Regions from separate parts of the Ancylomarina sp. YFZ004 genome, predicted to be linked through region 3. Evidence: riboswitches for the same ligand, from Rfam matches in the RefSeq annotation. Region 3 holds a riboswitch; each other region holds the start of a gene.
The links. Region 3 has a riboswitch for thiamine pyrophosphate ahead of ACXR6G_RS06205 (class I SAM-dependent DNA methyltransferase). Riboswitches for the same ligand answer to the same signal wherever they lie in the genome.
Positions count from the first base shown of each region.

Region 1 (3,279 bases), on a different contig from region 3:
AAGAGTTAAACCTTACATCAGTCGATATATCTCCATGATATCCTTTAGAATTTTATTGAAATCAATTTTCATATCAATGATATGCCCTGTATGAATATCGAAAACCCAACCATGAACAGTAATATGTCGATTGCGTAATGCTTTTTGCACATCAGCCGTTTTAATTAGATTCACACATTGTTCTTGCACATTCAATTCAACCAGACGGTTGTATTTTTGTTGCTCATCATCAATGGCATTTAACTCATCTTTGTGTAAGCGATAAACGTCGCGAATGTTTCTCAGCCAGGGGTTTAGTATTCCCATATCTTCTGCCTGCATAGCCGCTTTTACACCACCACAATTGTAGTGACCACAAATTACCACATGCTTCACCTTAAGGAAGCTAACGGCGTAGTTAATAACCGACATGGCACTTAAATCTGTGTTGGAAACCATATTGGCAATATTTCGGTGAACGAACATATCACCAGGTTTTATACCCATTAAATCTCCGGTAGTAACTCGACTATCAGAACAACCAATGTATAAGATTTCAGGACTTTGATCTTCAGTTAGTTTCTTAAAGTATTCAGGATCTTGATTGAGCTTTTCACTAATCCATTTCCGATTATTATTAAATATGTGTTCGATATCCACTTTTGAGTATTTTGGTTAATATGCATAAGTCAAAAAGAGTATGATCGTTTACTTATTCCAAAATGGATGTAGAAAACGAGTGGTTTATACTCTTATGAGATTAAATATAGTAAAGTTCTTTTTTCCTTGATGTAGACTTGAGAAATAAAAAGAGGAATCTATTAATTTTTATGCTTTCCAAGCTTCTAAGTTCCAGGCACTGTTCCAAAATAGCCATTCCATTTTCGAGGCCATTAAAAAAGCTTCAGTCATTTGCTCTTGTTGAAACTTGGTAGAGTTTTCAGCATATTTATCACAAATTTGAATGGCTTGATTCACTGCACCCGCAAATTCTTCTCCTCCGTAGGTATCGATCCAGACTTGATATGGATTGTCAGAAGAAGTTTGATTGGCAAGGATATAATCACCTACTTCCCTATATATCCAGAAACAGGGCAATACCGCTGCCAGACTGATTTCGATTGGAGCTTGATTTAATTGTTTGTGTAAATACGACGTATATAAAAGACAGCTTGGTGAAGCTTGTTCTGCTTTTTCTTTGAGGAAAGTGCTGTGTAGGCTTTGCTCAACTATCATGGTATCACAGGCGAATTTATAAAATGCTTCGCTATCAATGGCTTGTTTTAATTTACTTGCAATGCCTGCAAGTACTTTCCCAAATTCTGCAAGATAAATGGCATCCTGTTGGATATAAAAATTGAATCGTTCTTTTGAAAGAGTTCCATCAATTAAGCCCTTTATAAAAGGTAGATCAAGAATTTGGGTGTAGGTATCTTTATTTTGTTTCCAGGTGTTTTCGCTCCAACTCATCATTATTTTATTTTAAAAGATGCAGGCAGGGATATGGGCGACAACAGATTGAACTAAATGTCTAAACTAAATATCCATTTTCCTACGCTGCTATTATGCATTTCAGGTTCCAGGGTTTAATCTCAGCCCAATAATGAGCACCCCTAACGGTCATTATTATTATTATTAATCTTCGTCGAGAATATTCTTGACACGTCCCACTTCGCCTGTTTCCAGTTGCACTTTTATGCCATGAGGGTGATTGGGAGATTTGGTGAGTATACGCTTCACGACACCATCTGTTAAATCGCCACTTCGTTGATCTTGTTTTAGTACAATTTCAACTTCTAATCCCACTGTGATATCTTTTCTTTTTTTGCCATCTGGCTGACTATTCTCCATCGTATTTTGTATGCTAATTTTTAGATCAAAGGCTATTTCTATTTGCTTCGACAAGATAAAGCTTCTATTGTTTACTTCAAATGTATTTTTTGTTTTAAGAAGTTTTGACATAGAATTAGGCTGCTTCAGAGATAGATTACCTGAAAAATGAGGTGAAATCAATATAAAATCGGATAAAATTGTGAGAAAATGGAAAAGAAGCCTTAATCTTTTTCGAAATCGATTAAATTTGTATTCAAATCAGATTTATGGGATCCTTACAATATATAGAAAGAAAGAGTGGAAGTCTAGTTAAAGAATTTGTTCCAAGTGAAGGAATGTTAAGATGGCTTTATAATTCTTCTCTGGGTAAAGTAACACTTCACACTCTTGTTAAACGAAAAATGTTAACCATGCTTGGTGGCTGGTATATGAGTAGCCGTTTATCCAAGAAGAAAATTGATAAGTTTATTGCTCAATATCAAATCGATCTATCCAATTATAAGATAACCGATAGTAAGGCCTATCTAAATTTTAACGATTTTTTCTTTAGAAAGATACAAGCAGAGAAGAGACCAATCGGGAATGGTGTTGTTTCACCTGCTGATGGTAAATTGCTTGCTTTTCAGTCTATTACTGATGCTTCTTCATTTTTTGTAAAAGGATCTGAGTTTACGATTAAGTCGTTTCTTAAGAATAAAGAACTAGCTGAAAAATACGCTGACGGATCAATGCTTATTGCTCGTTTGGCTCCAACGGATTACCACCGTTTTCACTTTCCTGCAAGTGGTCTTATTTCAGAATCTAAAGATATAAAAGGTCGTTATTTTTCGGTTTCACCTATGGCTCTAAAAAAGAGTTTGGAGATTTTCTGTCAAAACTACAGAGCATACAGCACGCTAGTTACGGATGATTATGGCGATATCCTTATATCAGAAGTAGGTGCTACCATGGTCGGTAGTATCATCCAAACCTATCAGGATAATTCTCAGATTCAAAAAGGAGAGGAGAAGGGATACTTTGCTTTCGGAGGTTCAACACTAGTCCTATTCTTCGAAAAAGGAAAAGTGAAATTAGCTGATGACCTTCTTGAGAATACTCTTAAAGGTTATGAAACATCCGTGTTTATGGGTGAAAATATTGCCAGTAAAGCGACAGTTTAATTTATTGAGCCAGTTCTAAAAGCTTCATAACGGTTTTCCAATTTCGTGTTGTGGCTTTGCAATCGAACTTCTTTTCGAAAAGTCCATTGGTCATCTTCGTTTTGCTGTATTTATCTGTACAACAAAGAAAAACATGATGACCTACCACTTCGAACTGATCGGTACCAAAATCTTTCTTTTTCAAATCTATAATTCTATCTAAATCTGGTTCTTTATCCAAAAGAGTCAAATGCAGACGGTCAATGCTTATACTTTTATCTTTAAAAAAGGGATTGTCCAATATCACTTGTTCCCATTCAATATATTT
Region 1 covers NZ_JBTCHQ010000001.1:295,781-299,059, reverse strand. Annotated here, with positions in the region: gene ACXR6G_RS01280 (carbonic anhydrase) at 13-639, opposite strand; gene tenA (thiaminase II) at 808-1,452, opposite strand; TPP riboswitch at 1,512-1,604, opposite strand; gene ACXR6G_RS01270 (YwbE family protein) at 1,615-1,941, opposite strand; gene ACXR6G_RS01265 (phosphatidylserine decarboxylase) at 2,079-2,972, shown strand; gene ACXR6G_RS01260 (DUF1697 domain-containing protein) at 2,974-3,279, opposite strand, start outside.
Region 1: it holds a riboswitch for thiamine pyrophosphate, as region 3 does, so the genes downstream of both, tenA (thiaminase II) here and ACXR6G_RS06205 (class I SAM-dependent DNA methyltransferase) in region 3, are expected to answer to the same signal.

Region 2 (3,279 bases), on a different contig from region 3:
TATAATCAACACCAGCTTTGTGAAGTTGGCTAACATCATCCATATTGTTGGCAGTGCCTCCAATGATGAAGTTTGACCCGAGAAGTTTTCTAGCTTTAATAGGTGACATATCAACCTTGCCAAGATGTACGCCATGTGCCCTAATTTCTGTTGCCAGATGAACGTGATCGTTTAAGATAAAAGTGGCCTTGTATTGACGGCATATTTTAACAGCCTGCTTGCCCAGTTTAAGAATCTCTTCGTCGGTTTTATTTTTTAATCGTAGCTGAATCCAATTGGCGCCAGCTTCGCATACCGTTTTGATTTGCTCTATTTCATTGAGCTCAGAGAAATCATTTGTGATAAATTGAAAGTTAGAGATAGAAGGTTTGTCTTTCATAGGCTTATAGTTGGCTTGGATGTTTTGATAGCGCTTCGAAACAAGTTCAGAACTTAGGTTTTCTCCTCCCCAAATAGTTCCTAATACAGCACATCCCGCAAATCCTAAATCCAAACATTCTTGAGTGTTTTTCGAACTGATACCTCCAAGAGCAATGCAATTGTTCACTTGTGGGTTATCTTGGAAGAAAGTTTGGATCTCATCTGTATAAAAAGCAGATGGGTAGCCTTTTTTTGAGATTGAATCGAAAATCGGACTCAGGAAGATATAATCGTATTTTTTGTAATTGTTTAAGACTTGCCGTGGTGTATGACATGATCTACTTTGGCTTAAATTTTCATCTTTTATTGAATATTCTTCAGGCTGATTGATGCTTTTGAAATGAATGCCTCCCAACTTGAAGTTCTCAGACAGTTTGTGGTGCTGATGAAGAATCACGCGAGAATGGTATTTTTTAGGTAAACTAATTAGCATTTCATTCAACTGTGAGACCGAGGCATGTGGTTTCCGAACATGCAGACGCTGAAGCCCAGCTAAAAAGAGAGCTTCCCATAAGTGCACTTCATTCTGAATAATTTCAGGAGGTGTAATAACTATTGGTAACATAGGATAGAGAAATAAGTTTTTTTTGAATAATTGATTAACCGCCTTGAGTGGCGCGTATCAATAAAACTTGATCATCTTCCTTTAGTTGGTATTCATCCCACAGGTTTGAGGGGATAATATTGGGGCCTATTGCAACGGCAAGGCCTTTGGGAGCAGTGTCTAGCTGCTTAAGCAGCTGAGAAATATTTGTAGCATCAGCAAAATCAATGCTTTCATCATTTACATAAACCTTCATACGAATTTGTTTTGTAGTAAATGAGAAGAGGCCTTGGCCAATGGTTGATATTCCTACGTCGGTATAATCCGCATCAGGTTATGAGGGTGTGATCTCAGCCCATAGGGCACCCCTTATCAATTACTATGTTCAAAAAAAAATGTGTGTTTTACAGAAGGCTGGTAAACAGAAATCGTATTGGTATTAACTCCCTTCGGCGGCATTATCCACATCAGGTTATTAAGGGTATAATCTCAGCCTGTTATTTAAGGCACCCCCGTAAAACGTTGTCAAATGTATGGAAATATTTTAATAATTAAAGACTAAGAAGGTTTAGTTTCAAATTATTATTTTGTGTTATCTGATGAGCTTGAAGGTTTTTTCTTAATCTGTGTTAGCTCCATTTTTCTAATTCTAGCACGAATGGCACCTTTTGTTCTTTTCAATTTGATAGCCATATCGCCAACGCTTACACCATCAAAAAAAAGATTGATCATCTCATCATCATCCTTTCTATTCCAAGGTTTATAAGCATCTTTATTTTCTTTTTTGATTTCTTTCATTTTATCAAAGTCGTCCTGGTCCATGCTATGTCTTGTATGAGTTAATAAATAGTTTCAGATTGTAAAGATAGCCAGAAGTATTTAGTTTGAGGCTTTGAATATTTATGGAGTTAGTTCTTTCGTTAATGATAAATCAAATCGGAGTTTTTTGTCTTGTTTTATGTTGTTAACGAATTGTTATATTACTAGGAAATATGTTCAGTAAATCTTAGGTTTGTTATTCAAAAACAAAACAATAAAGGAAATAAGTGTTTAATCCTAAATCCCAAAATCGATGAAGTATTTAAGTTTATTGGCTCTATGCCTCGTATTTCTGTCCTGTAATTTTACACAGTCTGATTCTAAGAAACAAAAAACTGAGCCAGCTGTATTAACAGAAGCAAAATCGCTTACATTGAATATTGAGCAAGTTATGGAAGTGGCCGCTGATAAAGTAGGCCAGGAGATCAGTTTTAAAGGCGTGGTGAATCATGTTTGTGCTCACTCAGGAAAGAGATGTATCCTAAAAAGTGCTGATGGGAATTTATCTCTTCGTGTTGAAGCAACGGGTACACTTGAAGGTTTCAATAAGGAAATTGCAGGTAATGATTTATTGGTAACAGGTATTATAAGGGAAAAACGATTAGCAACTTCTGAGATTGATGAGTTGGCATCAGAAGTGATGGAGAAGCATAAGGGTGAAGAAGGTGGGAAACACTGTAGCTCTGAAATGGCAAACATTAAAGAAATGCGAGCTTGGATGAAAGACAACAACAAAGATTATTATGCTATTTATTATATAGACGGAACAAGTTATGAAATTGTGGAGTAAGAAAAATATACGCAAGTGGCTTAGATTAACTCACCGATATTTGGGTTACTTCTTTGTTGGAATAACCCTTATCTATGCCATATCGGGCATTATATTGAATCATAAAAAGAAAGGTGAAGATCCGGCTTATAAGACCGAGTATGTCAATTATCAATTAGCTTCCAGTCTTAGTCCGGATCAATTAACGGCTTATTGGAAGGAGACTATATCTGATTATCCTTTAAACAGAATCATACCTGGAGGCGACAAGTACAATGTCTACCTAAAAGGTGGTTTGGGAACTTACGATCCGATAAGTGGAGAGCTTAGTTTTGAAGTATATGAAAAAAAGCTATGGGTTTATTTTATGAATAAACTGCATTACAACAGCAAAACAGGATGGATCTTAATGGCTGATATTTTTGCCATAGCCTTGCTTGCTTTTGCTCTTTCGGGGATGTTTATGGTTCCTGGGAAAAAAGGCATTATGGGCATAGGTAAATGGTTAATTGCCATTGGTATTATTCTACCATTTCTCTTTTTTCTATAAAGATTAAAGTAAAAATAAAGCTCATTGAAAGTTGATTCTTTCGATGAGCTTTTTTATTGAGTTGAATTATTAAACACGAGAATGAAGAGGATAAATTTATTTTTGTTAGACGTGAATTAACAAGAAACTTTCCATACTAACTCGTATGAATATCTTTCCAATACTTTCAGTTTTCTG
Region 2 covers NZ_JBTCHQ010000010.1:127,866-131,144, forward strand. Annotated here, with positions in the region: gene ACXR6G_RS15490 (thiamine phosphate synthase) at 1-985, opposite strand, end outside; gene thiS (sulfur carrier protein ThiS) at 1,020-1,220, opposite strand; TPP riboswitch at 1,254-1,344, opposite strand; TPP riboswitch at 1,392-1,488, opposite strand; gene ACXR6G_RS15500 (hypothetical protein) at 1,547-1,762, opposite strand; gene ACXR6G_RS15505 (hypothetical protein) at 2,037-2,573, shown strand; gene ACXR6G_RS15510 (PepSY-associated TM helix domain-containing protein) at 2,557-3,102, shown strand.
Region 2: it holds a riboswitch for thiamine pyrophosphate, as region 3 does, so the genes downstream of both, thiS (sulfur carrier protein ThiS) here and ACXR6G_RS06205 (class I SAM-dependent DNA methyltransferase) in region 3, are expected to answer to the same signal.

Region 3 (3,279 bases):
TTTCTACAAGAAAGCTGTTGCTCAATACACAAAAGCAAAAACTCTTGCTCCTGCTAGAGAAGATGTTGATTCTTTATTGCAAAAAGTAAAAGCTGTATTGTAAGTTACAATCGCTATAAAATATAAAAGGGATGCCAACGGCATCCCTTTTTTTATATCTGATAATTGAAGAATTATTCTTCAATATTTATTTCCTTTTAACTCTGTCCTAAGTTCTTTAAAACAGAGAAGGTTTTATCAATGGCATCATCATTTACCACAATGGTAAATTCGTTGGTTGTAGATATCACTTCTCGAATATTAATACCAGCCCATGCAATACTTTTAAGTATGTGGTAATAGAAACCGGCTTGTTGCGAATTCTCATCTGGAAGCTTAAGGGTAACTGCTGAAAGGCGCCCACTTTTACTTAGCAGACTTTCTTCTTCAAAAATAGCTTCAACTTGTTCAGCTAAAGATTGACTCACCACTAAGTTCGATTCAAAAACCCCTTGAACCATGGTGTAAAAGAACTCCTGGTTTGGCCCAATGGCTCTAAGCAAATCAGTATGTCTCTCAATTAGCATACTTGAATTCTTATAGGTGTAATCAATCAATTGTGAACGGACAATAATATCTCTGACAACCACTTCAGCGCCAAGATGAGAAATTTTTCCCTTCATTTTCGGAATTAATCTATTGATTGACATGACGATTGCTCCACTTTTCACATCAGAACCAAAATATTGTTCCACTTCAGGTTGAATTTTACGAGCCAAAGATGAAACGTTGATTAAGCCTTCTACCAAAGCCTCAGCCAGAAAGGGCTGGTGAGCAATGATTTTTTCTACTATTTGAGAGATACTTAGCATATGTATATATTTTCCTCAAAAATAGACAAAATGTTTAAATTTTCACATGAAATTCGCTATAAGTATTGATTGTATTTGTGAATAAATGAATCCTCTTCATTTCATTGCTGTAATCATAAAAATAATACCTTTGTCTTACCGTTAGGGGTGCTTGTGATACAGGCTGAGATAAAACCCTAGAACCTGATATGCGTAATTGCAGCGTAGGAAAACGATTCAAAACAAAGGGTGTATTCACTACTCTTTTCTTCTATTTCGTAGATCTACCTTTCATAGCTATCAGTCTTATATTTAATAATCTCCATTCATAATTCTTAAAATTTAAGGAATTAGAATGAGCTTTTAATAATACGATTAAACTAAGACATGAAATCAAATTTTGATCAGTACGCATCTGACTACGATGCATGGTTCCTCGAAAACCAAAACCTTTTGTATTCAGAAGTTAAACTTGTTGCGCATTTTCTTTCAAATCCTGGAGATGTATTCTCGGTAGGATGTGGTAGTGGCTTATTCGAAGAAATTTTGGATAAGGAATTCAATATCTCAATTAAGAACGGCTTGGAACCCTCAGTAGGGATGGCAGAGATCGCTCGCAAGCGTGGTTTAAATGTTGAAATTAGCACCGCTGAAAAAATTAATTTAGGCGAAGAAAACTACGACACCATACTTTTTAATGGGACACCAAGTTATATCACCGATTTACAATTAGCTTTCGATAAAGCTTATGCAGCTTTACGTCCAGGAGGAAAGATTGTTGTTATCGATGTTCCTAAGGAAAGTTCATATGCAACGATGTACAATTTAGCCAAAGCTGTTGATTCATGGGATCATCCACTTCTTGAGGGTGTTAATCCAAGAGATCCCTATCCAATTGAATTGGTTCGTGTTGCCAATTGGAGAACAACTCAGGAAAAAATCGACAACTTAAGTACGGCAGGTTTTAAGAATTTTGACTTTGCACAAACACTGACCAAACACCCACTTTATTCAAATCAAGTTGCTGAAGAACCTATCACAGGTTACGATTCAGGAGATTATGTTGCTATTTGTGCCTTTAAAAACTAGATGATATGATACAAGCTGAAAAAATCTATCAGGATTTAGAATTAATCCGACAAAAATCACCTTTGGTGCATAATATCACCAATTATGTGGTCATGAATAATACAGCCAATGCTCTATTATCTATTGGTGCCTCACCAGTAATGGCTCATGCCGAAGATGAAGTTTCCGACATGGTTGATATTGCCAGTTCTCTGGTGATTAATATGGGAACCCTAAGTGAGCATTGGGTGGATGCTATGATTCAAGCTGGTGCACGTGCCAAATCGAAGAAGATTCCAATTGTTTTTGATCCCGTTGGTGTAGGCGCAACAATATATCGCACACAAACTGCTAAGCAAATTATCCAGGTATGTGAACCTCAGATCATTCGAGGTAATGCTTCAGAAATCATGTCCTTAGTTGATGAAAAGACAAAAACTAAAGGAGTAGATAGTACAGAATCGACCTTCACTGCTGTGGATGCAGCAAAAAAAATGGCTATAAAAAATAAAGCTATTGTTGTAATTAGTGGAGAGCTTGATTTTATTACAGATGGAAAAGAACTTATTTCCATACACAATGGATCAAGTATGATGCCACGCGTAACAGGTATGGGATGTACTGCGACGGCTCTAATGGGAGCTTTTGCTGCTGTTAATTCTAATTTACTCGAAGCAGCTGCTCATACCATGGCAGTTATGGGAATCACAGGTGAGTTGGCGGCTATAAAATCAGCTGGCCCAGCCAGTCTGCAAGTTAACTTTATCGATCAGTTATATAATTTAACCGAGAATGATATCAAGACACATTTAAAGGCGAAGTATGAAAAATTTTGATCTGAGTCTGTATCTCGTAACAGATAGAGGATTAACAAAAAACCGTCCTCTGGAAGTGATTATAAAAGAAGCTATTGAAGGTGGTGTGAGCATGGTTCAGATTAGGGAAAAAGACAGCTCTAGTTTAGAATTTTACGAACTGGCCTTAGCTATCAAATCCATACTTGCTCCTTATAAAATTCCTTTAATTATTAATGATCGAGTGGATATCGCACTGGCAGTAGATGCTGATGGGCTGCATATTGGTCAATCTGATCTACCTTATTCTGTTGCCAGAAAATTACTTGGCAAGAATAAAATCATTGGCTTATCTATTGAAAACATTCAGCAGGCAAAGGAAGCTAACGCTTTAGATGTGGATTATATCGGTTTATCACCTGTATTCTATACAGATACAAAAAACGATATTGCCCCTGCTCTTGGTTTAGATGGCATTAAAGAGATTGCTAAAATAAGCAAGCATCGCATGGTTGGTATCGGCGGTATTAACACAAGTAATGCGAGCGATATTGTATCATGTGGCGCAGAAGGGATAGCGGTAGTTT
Region 3 covers NZ_JBTCHQ010000003.1:142,934-146,212, forward strand. Annotated here, with positions in the region: gene ACXR6G_RS06195 (hypothetical protein) at 1-103, shown strand, start outside; gene ACXR6G_RS06200 (hypothetical protein) at 198-851, opposite strand; TPP riboswitch at 985-1,078, shown strand; gene ACXR6G_RS06205 (class I SAM-dependent DNA methyltransferase) at 1,218-1,919, shown strand; gene thiM (hydroxyethylthiazole kinase) at 1,925-2,734, shown strand; gene thiE (thiamine phosphate synthase) at 2,721-3,279, shown strand, end outside.